3 regions of the Exiguobacterium sp. s150 genome follow, and region 3 is predicted to be linked to each of the others. Evidence: riboswitches for the same ligand, from Rfam matches in the RefSeq annotation. Region 3 holds a riboswitch; each other region holds the start of a gene.

Region 1 (3,279 bases), on a different contig from region 3:
GTGACATGACGTTCGAACGCGTAGGCGATGCGAATCAAATCGCGCTCCGCGTAACTCGTCCCCGTGAACGATAACCCGAACGGGGCGCCGCTCTGTTTGACGGCATACGGAATCGTAATCGTCGGATGCCCGGCTTTCGCGGCCATGTCATAATTGTGGTCATGCGGTAAGACGAGCGCATGGAGCGCCTGCTCGGCCAACAGTCGGTCGATGCCGTCCGTCTTGGCGTGACGGACGTCGTCGAGGCGACGTGTCAGATAGGTGGCCTCAATCAAGCGGCCCGATTGTTCGTCCGCTTTCTCGAATGTCTTCTGTCCGTGCGGAATCGTCTCCGGATGACTGCTGTTCCAGTTAATCAAATCCGAAAGCGTCTTATACGAGAGCGTCGTCGAGGCTAGATACGCCTCGATTCCGAGCTTAAACTCATGATACAGGATATCGCCTTGGTCGAGCGATGTTATCGACGGCAGTTCGACAGTGACGACCTCGATGCCGCTCTGTTTCAGCAAGGCGATCGCCTCATCATAGAGCGCCTGTTCTTCTTCCGACAGATCAATCTTGACAATCCCGACGCGCATCCCGACCGCTTGGCGTTCATCGAGACACGTCCGATACGGCGGACCGGCCGGAAGGTGCGTTGTCGCCGGGTCAGCCGGGTCTTCCCCGACCATCGCCTCAAGGGCAAGCACCGCATCCCGGAGCGTTCGTGCCATCGGGCCGGCCGTGTCCTGCGACCGAGAGATCGGAATGATGCCGCTCCGGCTAATCAAACCGACAGTCGGCTTGATGCCGACGATGCCGTTATGGACGCTCGGATGGATAATCGAGCCGCTCGTCTCGCTGCCGACGGCGAGAAGCGTCATGTTCGCCGCGACCGCGGACGCCGAACCTGAACTCGACCCGCCGACATCGAGCTTGTCCCCATATGGATTGAGCGTCTGGCCCCCGACCCCGCTCCAGCCGTTCGGCATCCCCTCGGTCAAAAAGTTGGCCCACTCGGACAAGTTCGCTTTCCCGAGGATGATGGCCCCGCTCGCGCGTAAACTTTGAACGAGGTGGGCGTCTCGGCCGGCGAAGTGATGCGCGAGGGCGACGGCCCCAGCCGTCGTCTTCATCTGACCGGCCGTCTCGACGTTGTCTTTAATCAGTACCGGGATGCCGAGCAGCGGCAAGCGATCACCACGTCGGAACGCCCGGTCGGCCGCCTCGGCCTCGAACAGAGCGTCCGGGTTCACTTGAATGACCGCTCTCAGCTTGTCGTTCAATGCGGCGATTCGGGTCAAATAGTAGGCCGTCACGTCACGCGCGGTGAACGTTCCTTCCTTATATCCGAGATGGGCGGTCTCGATATCGAGTTCGAAAAATGGGTTTGGTTCAGTCATGTTGATTCCTCCTTTGCTCACTCGTTCGTATTCGCTATTTCCACTTGATTTCCTGTTTTCGTTCGCCAACGAATGTGTAACTTGGTAAACTGAAAGAAAAGGGAGGTTACTATGAACCGTTCGTACGTACTCGTCTTGTTGTCCGTCTTTGTCTTGTTCTTCTTACAGCTCTATGCCGGGGAGGCCCCGTATACGCTAGCGCTCTCCATCGTCCTCGTCGTCTTGATTGTCGGGGCCACGTTGCTGCAACTTCGGCGAAAACCTAATCGTTGACGACACTTTCGGACAGATGGTATGATGCTTTCACCAACTACATATCGATATCTTGAGTGAACGAGAGACCTGGCTCTATGACTTCACAGCAACCTGCTTCGGCAAGGTGCTACTTCCAGCAAGGCGTTTGCCTTGGACGATATGACAGAACGCTCATGTCGATGACATGGGCGTTTTTATTTGGACAATACGTGTACAGGGGGAGTTTTTTATGGAAAAAGCAACATTCGCGGGCGGCTGTTTTTGGTGCATGGTCACCCCGTTCGAGGAACAGCCCGGAATCGAATCAATCGTATCCGGCTATACGGGCGGACACGTCGACGATCCGACGTATGAACAAGTGAAGACCGGCACGACCGGACACTATGAGGTCGTCGAGATCACGTTCAACCCGTCGCTGTTCGCTTATGAACGTTTGCTCGAACTTTACTGGATTCAGACCGACCCGACTGATGACGGCGGCCAGTTCCAAGACCGCGGCAGCCAATACGCGCCGGCCATTTTCTATCATTCGGAGGAACAACGCGTGAAAGCAGAACAGAGTCGCGACGAACTCGCCGCGAGCGGACGATTTAAGGATCCGATCGTCACAAAGATTTTACCGGCCGACACGTTCTATCCGGCCGAAGAGTATCATCAGGATTTCCACAAAAAAAATCCGGACCACTATAAAGCAGACCGGAAGAAATCTGGACGAGACGCGTTCATCGACGTGGCTTGGCAATCATGAAAGACGGGCAATCGCCCGTCTTTTAACTTTTCGCAATCCCGAGCATAAAGCCGGCGACGACGATGAGCCCGATGCCCATAAAGACGAAGACGCGCTCTTTCGACGTCTTCTCTTCTTTCAATAGATAAATCCCGCCGAGCGTCGCGACGACGACGTTCAGTTGCGACAAGGCGAACGACGTGGCGACCCCGACCTCTCCACTCGAGACGAAGAGACCGAAGTTCCCGATCCCCCAGGCGATCCCGGCCAAGATGTTCTTGAACGTCTTCGGATCGAACCGTTTCACGTCCTTCTCACGAAGACTGAAGAGAAGCGCCGCGATGAACATCCCGACCGATTGCGGGACGATCGCCGTGATGCCGTCGACTTCAAAGTAGTTCGTCAATACGGCGTACGTCACATACCCGAGACTCGAGACGAGGAGGACGAGGAGACCTTTCTTCAACGCCCCGGCGCTATCCGAGTCTTTCTTCTGTTGATATGACGTCATCGTCGCCCCGATGATAATCAAGACGAGCGCTGAAAATCCGAGCCAGAGCTCGGTCGACGTCTCCCAGTCCCCGAGCACGATGACCCCGAAGAGCGACGTTCCGACGAGCTGCATCCCGGTACTGATCGGCATCGCTTTCGAGACGCTCAAGATTTGGAACGATTGGAACTGAAGATACTGTCCGAGCGCCCAAAAGATTCCGGAGATGAATCCGGTGACGACGGCAAGGGTCGTGAACTCCGGATTGAAGACGAGAAAGATGACGAACGCCATGACCATCGCACCCATCGTCGTCCCGATTAACTGCTGAATCGGCTTCCCGCCGACTTTCGATACGATGAGCGGGATACTCCCCCACATGAGTGCCGGAAGCAATGCCAATAAAATCATGCCCATATGATTCA
Region 2 (3,279 bases), on a different contig from region 3:
ACGAGGACGGCCGTGAACGGGTCGTAAAAGTACGTGATGATGAACGCCGGAATCATCCCGAGGAGCGGCCCGACATACGGGATGAAGTTTAAGATTCCGATGATGACCCCGAGCAAGAGGGCGTACGGTGCCCCGATGATGAGTAGACCGATGACGGCCATCACACCGATGATGAGACAGTCGAGCGATTTGCCGATGATGTAACGTTTGAAGATGTAATCCATCTCCTGGAAGATGTCAATCGTCGTCTTCGCCGTGGCGACAGGGAACAGCGCATACAACAGACGTTTGAACATCCGGGCGAACACTTCTTTGTCTTTCAATAGATAGATGGAGATGACAATCCCAATCAAGAAGTTGATGAGCGTCATCGTGAAGCTCGAGACGTAACTGACCGACGACAACACGGCCGTCTGGACCCAGCCCGAGTAACGCTCCTCGAACCGCTTGAAGTCGATCGTCTGGGCGATCGTCTCATTGTAATCTTGCAAAAACGCATTCAACTGACCGACGAAGCCGTCAAGTTGCCGGATATAAAACGGCAACTCCTCGATGAGCGAGGCGACGCTCGAATAGATGCGTGGGAACAGCGTCATGGCCGAGATGACGAGCAGCCCGATGAACGTCACGTAGACGATTAAGAGGCCTTGGTATCGTTTCAACGAGAATCGCTCCTCCATATACGACAGCACCGTGTTCAACAAGAGGGCGATCGCGATCCCCATGATGACGGGGGTCAATAGTTGAAACGTATACTGCAACACGCGTGAAATCGTGTCCGGTTCGCTGATGACCCGCCATAAGACGAGTAAAATCAGGCCGATCACTGTTAGTTTCCAAATCAATTGCCGGTTTAGCTCCACGAGTCCAACCCCTTACCCTACATTTTTTTCAGAATAACGTTCTTCTTTTACTATGACCGTTTTTTTTCAGGGTTTCAAGCGCACTTCGTCATTTTTCAAAATAAGGATTGACAGCAATGGGAACGTTTGGTTTACTTAAGGACATATTACACATAAATCGCATATAAACACTTTCTATCAAGAGAAGCGGAGGGACTGGCCCGATGAAGCTTCAGCAACAGATTGTTTCAATACTGTGCTAATTCCAGCAAGGTAACCTTGAGAGATGGGAAGGTGGTTGTTTGAATACGTCTGTATCTCGACACCCCTTTCCTCGGAAAGGGGTGTTTTTTGCATAGGAGGACCATCCATGGCAGACAGACGTTCAAACTTACTTAAGACTTTACCCCCACAGCACTTCGTCGGGCTCGCGAAAGAAGTGGCCGCGCTCGAACAGGCCGGGGCCGATATCATCCGGCTCGGGCAAGGCACGCCGGACTTGCCGACGCCGAAACCGATCTGCGAGGCGCTCGAGACGGCGCTCGCGAACCCGGAGACCCATCAGTACGGCCCGTTCCGTGGGCAAAGCCGATTGAAACAGGCGGTGTCGACGTTCTACTTGGACGAGTATGGAGTCGACGTCGATGCCGAGACGGAAGTCGCGATTTTAATCGGGTCGAAATCGGGGCTGATCACGCTCCCACAATGTGTCCTTGAACCGGGGGAAGGCATCTTGCTCCCGAATCCGGGCTATCCGGATTATATATCGGGCGCACGGCTGGCCGGTTCGGTCGTGCATGACCTCGTCCTGACAGAAGCCAACGATTTTCTACCGAATTACAAGACGCTCGATACGCACGGGGCGCGGCTCATGTATTTGAACTATCCGAGCAATCCGACCGGCGCCGTCGCGACGCCACAATTCTTCGAGGACACGGTCCGTTTCGCCCGAGAGCAGGAATTGATGGTCGTCCACGACTTCGCCTATGGCAGCATCGGCTTTGACGGGCACGTGTCGCCGAGCTTCCTTCAAGCCGACGGGGCGAAAGAGGTCGGCATCGAAGTGTACACGATGTCGAAGGCGTTCAACATGTCCGGCTGGCGCGTCGCCTTCGCCGTCGGCAACAAAGACATCATCGAGGCGATCAACACGTATCAAGACCACGTCCATGTCAGCGTCTTCTCCGCGATTCAAGAAGCGGCCGTCGCCGCACTCGAGTCACCGAAGTCGATTCGAGATGACTTGTCCCGTCTGTATGAGACGCGGCGCGACCGATTGGTGGACGGCCTGCGCCAAGCCGGCTGGGAGGTGACGGCCCCGAAAGGCTCGTTCTTCGTCTGGGCGAGAGTGCCGGAAGGCGATTCCGCCTCGTTCGCCAAAAAGCTGCTTCATGAGGCAGGCGTGGCCGTGACACCGGGCTATTTCTTCGGCACCGAAGGGGAGCGCTACGTGCGTTTCGGACTCGTCTCCCCGGAGCCGAAGATTGACGAGGCCGTCGAGCGAATCGAGCGGCTGTTCGCCGCCTATGAAGAGGTGCGGGCGTGATCCGTCAAGCCGTGCTCGAGTATGATCACGCCGCTGACGCGCTCGATCGTCTCGACGAACTAATCGGCGCTCGTTCGGTCCACGTGTTGCGCGGGCAAAACGGCTACCCGACCGTCGAACGGTTACTCCCTTCGATTCAAACCTATCCGGTAACGACGTTCCGAGGAGAGTGCACGGATCGTGAGGCGGACCGCGTCGACCTCGACGGGGCGGACGTCCTCATCGCCGTCGGTGGCGGCAAGCTCGTCGACACGGCCAAACTCGTCGCCGTACGGAACGGCGTCCCGCTCATCGTCATCCCGACGCTCGCCTCCAACTGTGCGGCGTTCACCCCGCTCAGCGTCGTCTATCGCGACGACGGGAGCTACGACCGCTATGACGTCTTCCGGGTCGTCATCGAACGTGTCATCGTCGACGCCCGGGTCATCGCATCATCGCCGTATGATTATTATCGAGCCGGCGTCATCGACACGGTCGCGAAGTTTTATGAGGCCCGCTATTTGAGCGGGGACGCCTCGACCGATGCCGGCGTCGATGCCGGACTCGCGCTCTCCAAGCAATGTCATCGCCTACTCGAGCTCGAATTGACCGAGACCGCCTTCCGCTCGTATGGGGAAGGGACGCGTTATGCGGTCGACCACGTTCTCGCCATCGGTGGGGCGGTCGGTGGGTTCGGCGACGCCGGGACACGGGTCGCCGTCGCGCACGCCGTCCATAACGCGCTCAGTCAGTTCGAGACGACGCATCCGTTCCTGCACGGGGACAAGGTCGGCTTCGGGTTGCTCGTCCAAGAATCGCTACGCGGCTCGGAAGACGTGGCTCGGCTTCGGGCATGGCTCGAAACGGTTGAGGCCCCGACGACGCTCGAGGCGCTCGGTCTTTCGACGGACG
Region 3 (3,279 bases):
ACGTCGTCACCGGCATGTTGCTCGGTGCCCTCGTCGGCGGGCTCCTCGCCCTCCTCAGCTCATCAAACCGAGAGAACACGAAACAGTCATTCTCGAGTGCGAAAGCTTCTGTCGGCGGACTCGTCGAGACGGTGAAAGAAGATCCGGCCGGTAAGGCCTCACAAGTCATCGATCAAGTGAAGGCGGCCTCAGGCATCATCCAAGAAGTCGCGACAGACGTCCAAAACGTCTACGAAAAAGTGGCCGGCGAAGCCGACACGGTCAAACAAGACGTCAATAAAGTCGTCGAGACGGCCCAAGAGGCGAAATCGGATTTACAATCGATCGGCGAGAAAGTCGTCGAGGCGAAAGATACCGCGTTAGGACAAGGACACGAGTCGACTGACCATAAGCCACAGGCATAACAAAAACGACCTTTCGCGTGAAAGGTCGTTTTTCTTTGATTACGCGAAGCGTTTCGCGCCTTCTTCTAGTACTGCTGCTTTGTCCGTTTGCTCCCATGGGAGTTCCACGTCCGTGCGACCGAAGTGGCCGTATGCTGCTGTCTGCTTGTAAATCGGGCGGCGAAGGTCGAGCATCTTGATGATGCCGGCCGGGCGGAGGTCGAAGTTCTCACGGATGAGTTCTACGATCTCGGTCTCGCTCAATTTACCAGTGCCGAACGTATCGACCGCGATCGATACCGGGTGTGCGACACCGATTGCGTATGCAAGTTGAACTTCTGCTTTGTCCGCGAGGCCAGCTGCGACGATGTTCTTCGCCACGTAACGAGCCGCGTATGCTGCAGAGCGGTCAACTTTCGTAGGATCTTTACCAGAAAACGCGCCGCCACCGTGACGTGCGTATCCACCGTACGTGTCGACGATAATCTTACGTCCTGTGAGACCTGCATCACCTTGTGGTCCACCGATAACGAAACGGCCAGTCGGGTTGATGAAGTATTTCGTCTCCGCATCGATTAGTTCAGTCGGGATGACCGCGTCGATGACATGTGCTTTAAGATCTGCTTGAATTTGCTCGAGCGTGATGTCTTCAGCGTGTTGTGTCGAGATAACGATTGTGTCGATACGAACCGGGTTGTTCGCTTCGTCGTACTCGACCGTCACTTGCGTCTTCCCGTCCGGACGGAGGTAAGGGAGCGTGCCGTTTTTGCGGACTTCCGCCAAACGACGTGACAATTTGTGTGCGAGCGAGATTGGAAGCGGCATGAGTTCAGGCGTTTCTTTCGTTGCATAACCGAACATGAGACCTTGGTCCCCTGCACCGATTGCATCGAGTTCTTCTTCAGTCATTTGACCTTCACGTGCTTCGAGCGCTTGGTCAACACCTTGGGCGATATCGACTGACTGCTCGTCGATTGACGTCAAGACAGCACATGTCTCGGCATCAAAGCCGTATTTCGCGCGTGTATAACCGATCTCACGGACCGTTTCACGGACGACTTTCGGGATATCGACGTATGTCGATGTCGTGATTTCACCAGCTACGAGCACGAGACCTGTCGTGACAGACGTCTCAGCCGCAACGCGGGCGTTTGGATCTTCTGCTAAAATCGCGTCCAAAATCGAGTCTGAGATTTGGTCACAAATTTTATCCGGGTGTCCTTCAGTGACGGACTCCGAAGTGAAAAGTCGACGGTTCAAGTTTGACATTTCAAAAAACCTCCTATAATAAGGGTGATGTGTGGACGGTACTCGTTCCCCTTACGCGTTGCTTTGGGACGGTAATGAAAAAAACCTTTCGCCACGTTCAATGGGAAAGGTTGAATCGTTCTTCCTTACCCTCTTATCGTTCGAAGCTTACGCTTCGCTTCAGGATAGCACCTTTTCCGACAACATTACATTCGGACGGTTGCTGGGCTTCGTAGGGCCTTGTTCCCTCCACCGCTCAGAATAAGAGTATCCGTTACGAACACCATCATATAAATGACGTACCGTTCTGTCAAGCGTATCGACCGAATTCGTAAAACTTTTCACGAACGGGCAAATAGTTATGTTTGTGAAATAACAAACATTTTTATGACGGTTTCCGATTTTGTTCTATGACCTGGTACAGAATATGTTAGAATGACAATGTAAGAAAGCGCTTACTTGTCAAAGTGAAGAAACGCTTGTTTTTAATTAGTGTGTCACATATAATAAAAACGTCATACTAATTAACTGCGGAAGTATGCGGATTTCATCCACATCTATTTAGGGGAAAGGTGGGATTCGGGATGGCGACAACGCTCCTGAAAATCGAAGAATTAATTAACGGTGCCGACGTGAAACGGAACTTGACGGTTCCAGAATTGGTGGAAGAAGCCATTCAAAACGGGGAAGGTGTGCTGACGAAAGACGGGGCTTTATCTGTCAGTACAGGCAAATTCACAGGCCGGTCACCAAAAGACAAATTCGTCGTGCAAGATGAAGTCAGCAATCACTTAGTCGACTGGGGACCGGTCAACCAACCGATCGCCGAAGAGAAGTTCACAGCGTTGCTCGATAAGGTGCTCACCCATCTTGAGCAAAAACAAAAGCTCTACTATCTTGAAGCGTCAGCAGGTGCGGATGAGCATTACACGCTTCCGGTTCGCGCCATCACAGAATATGCATGGCACAGCTTGTTCGCGAAGCAACTGTTCCTTCGTGAATGGCCGACAAAAGGTGCGTTCGACCCGTTCACGGTCATCTATGCACCGAGCTATAAGGCAAATCCGGCTGTCGACGGCACGAACTCCGAGACGTTCATTCTCGTCTCATTCGCCAAACGTACGATTCTGATCGGGGGAACAGAGTACGGTGGTGAAATCAAGAAATCAATCTTCTCTGTCATGAACTTCCTGCTCCCGGAGCAACACGTCCTCTCGATGCACTGTTCGGCAAACGTCAACGACGCCAACGAGACCGCACTCTTCTTCGGGCTATCGGGAACCGGGAAGACGACGTTATCGGCCGACCCAGAACGTCACTTGATTGGTGATGATGAGCACGGCTGGTCTCCAGACGGCGTGTTTAACATTGAAGGTGGCTGCTATGCGAAGACGATCAACTTGTCGCGTGAGAACGAGCCGCAAATCTATGACGCGATCCGTTTCGGATCTTTAATCGAGAACGTCGTCTTGAATGATGACCGTTCACCTGATTACAAAAACATTTCCTTGACGGAAAACACGCGAGCCGCCTATCCGATCGATTTCATTGATAACGCCATGCTCCCATCACGCGCCGGACATCCGAACACGATCGTGTTCTTGACGGCTGACGCGTACGGTGTATTACCGCCAATCAGCAAATTGAC

The links. Region 3 has a riboswitch for S-adenosylmethionine ahead of metK (methionine adenosyltransferase). Riboswitches for the same ligand answer to the same signal wherever they lie in the genome.
Region 1: linked by a shared signal. The riboswitch ahead of msrA (peptide-methionine (S)-S-oxide reductase MsrA) and the one ahead of metK (methionine adenosyltransferase) in region 3 are both predicted to bind S-adenosylmethionine.
Region 2: linked by a shared signal. The riboswitch ahead of KNP76_RS14405 (aminotransferase class I/II-fold pyridoxal phosphate-dependent enzyme) and the one ahead of metK (methionine adenosyltransferase) in region 3 are both predicted to bind S-adenosylmethionine.

Annotation. Positions count from the first base shown of each region.
Region 1 covers NZ_JACSMC010000027.1:15,377-18,655, reverse strand. Annotated here, with positions in the region: gene KNP76_RS12000 (amidase family protein) at 1-1,382, opposite strand, end outside; gene KNP76_RS11995 (hypothetical protein) at 1,494-1,655, shown strand; SAM riboswitch class I at 1,700-1,800, shown strand; gene msrA (peptide-methionine (S)-S-oxide reductase MsrA) at 1,867-2,385, shown strand; gene KNP76_RS11985 (GRP family sugar transporter) at 2,408-3,271, opposite strand.
Region 2 covers NZ_JACSMC010000042.1:12,780-16,058, forward strand. Annotated here, with positions in the region: gene KNP76_RS14400 (AI-2E family transporter) at 1-863, opposite strand, end outside; SAM riboswitch class I at 1,035-1,135, shown strand; gene KNP76_RS14405 (aminotransferase class I/II-fold pyridoxal phosphate-dependent enzyme) at 1,213-2,388, shown strand; gene KNP76_RS14410 (iron-containing alcohol dehydrogenase family protein) at 2,385-3,279, shown strand, end outside.
Region 3 covers NZ_JACSMC010000002.1:221,450-224,728, reverse strand. Annotated here, with positions in the region: gene KNP76_RS02710 (hypothetical protein) at 1-404, shown strand, start outside; gene metK (methionine adenosyltransferase) at 444-1,652, opposite strand; SAM riboswitch class I at 1,783-1,899, opposite strand; gene pckA (phosphoenolpyruvate carboxykinase (ATP)) at 2,216-3,279, shown strand, end outside.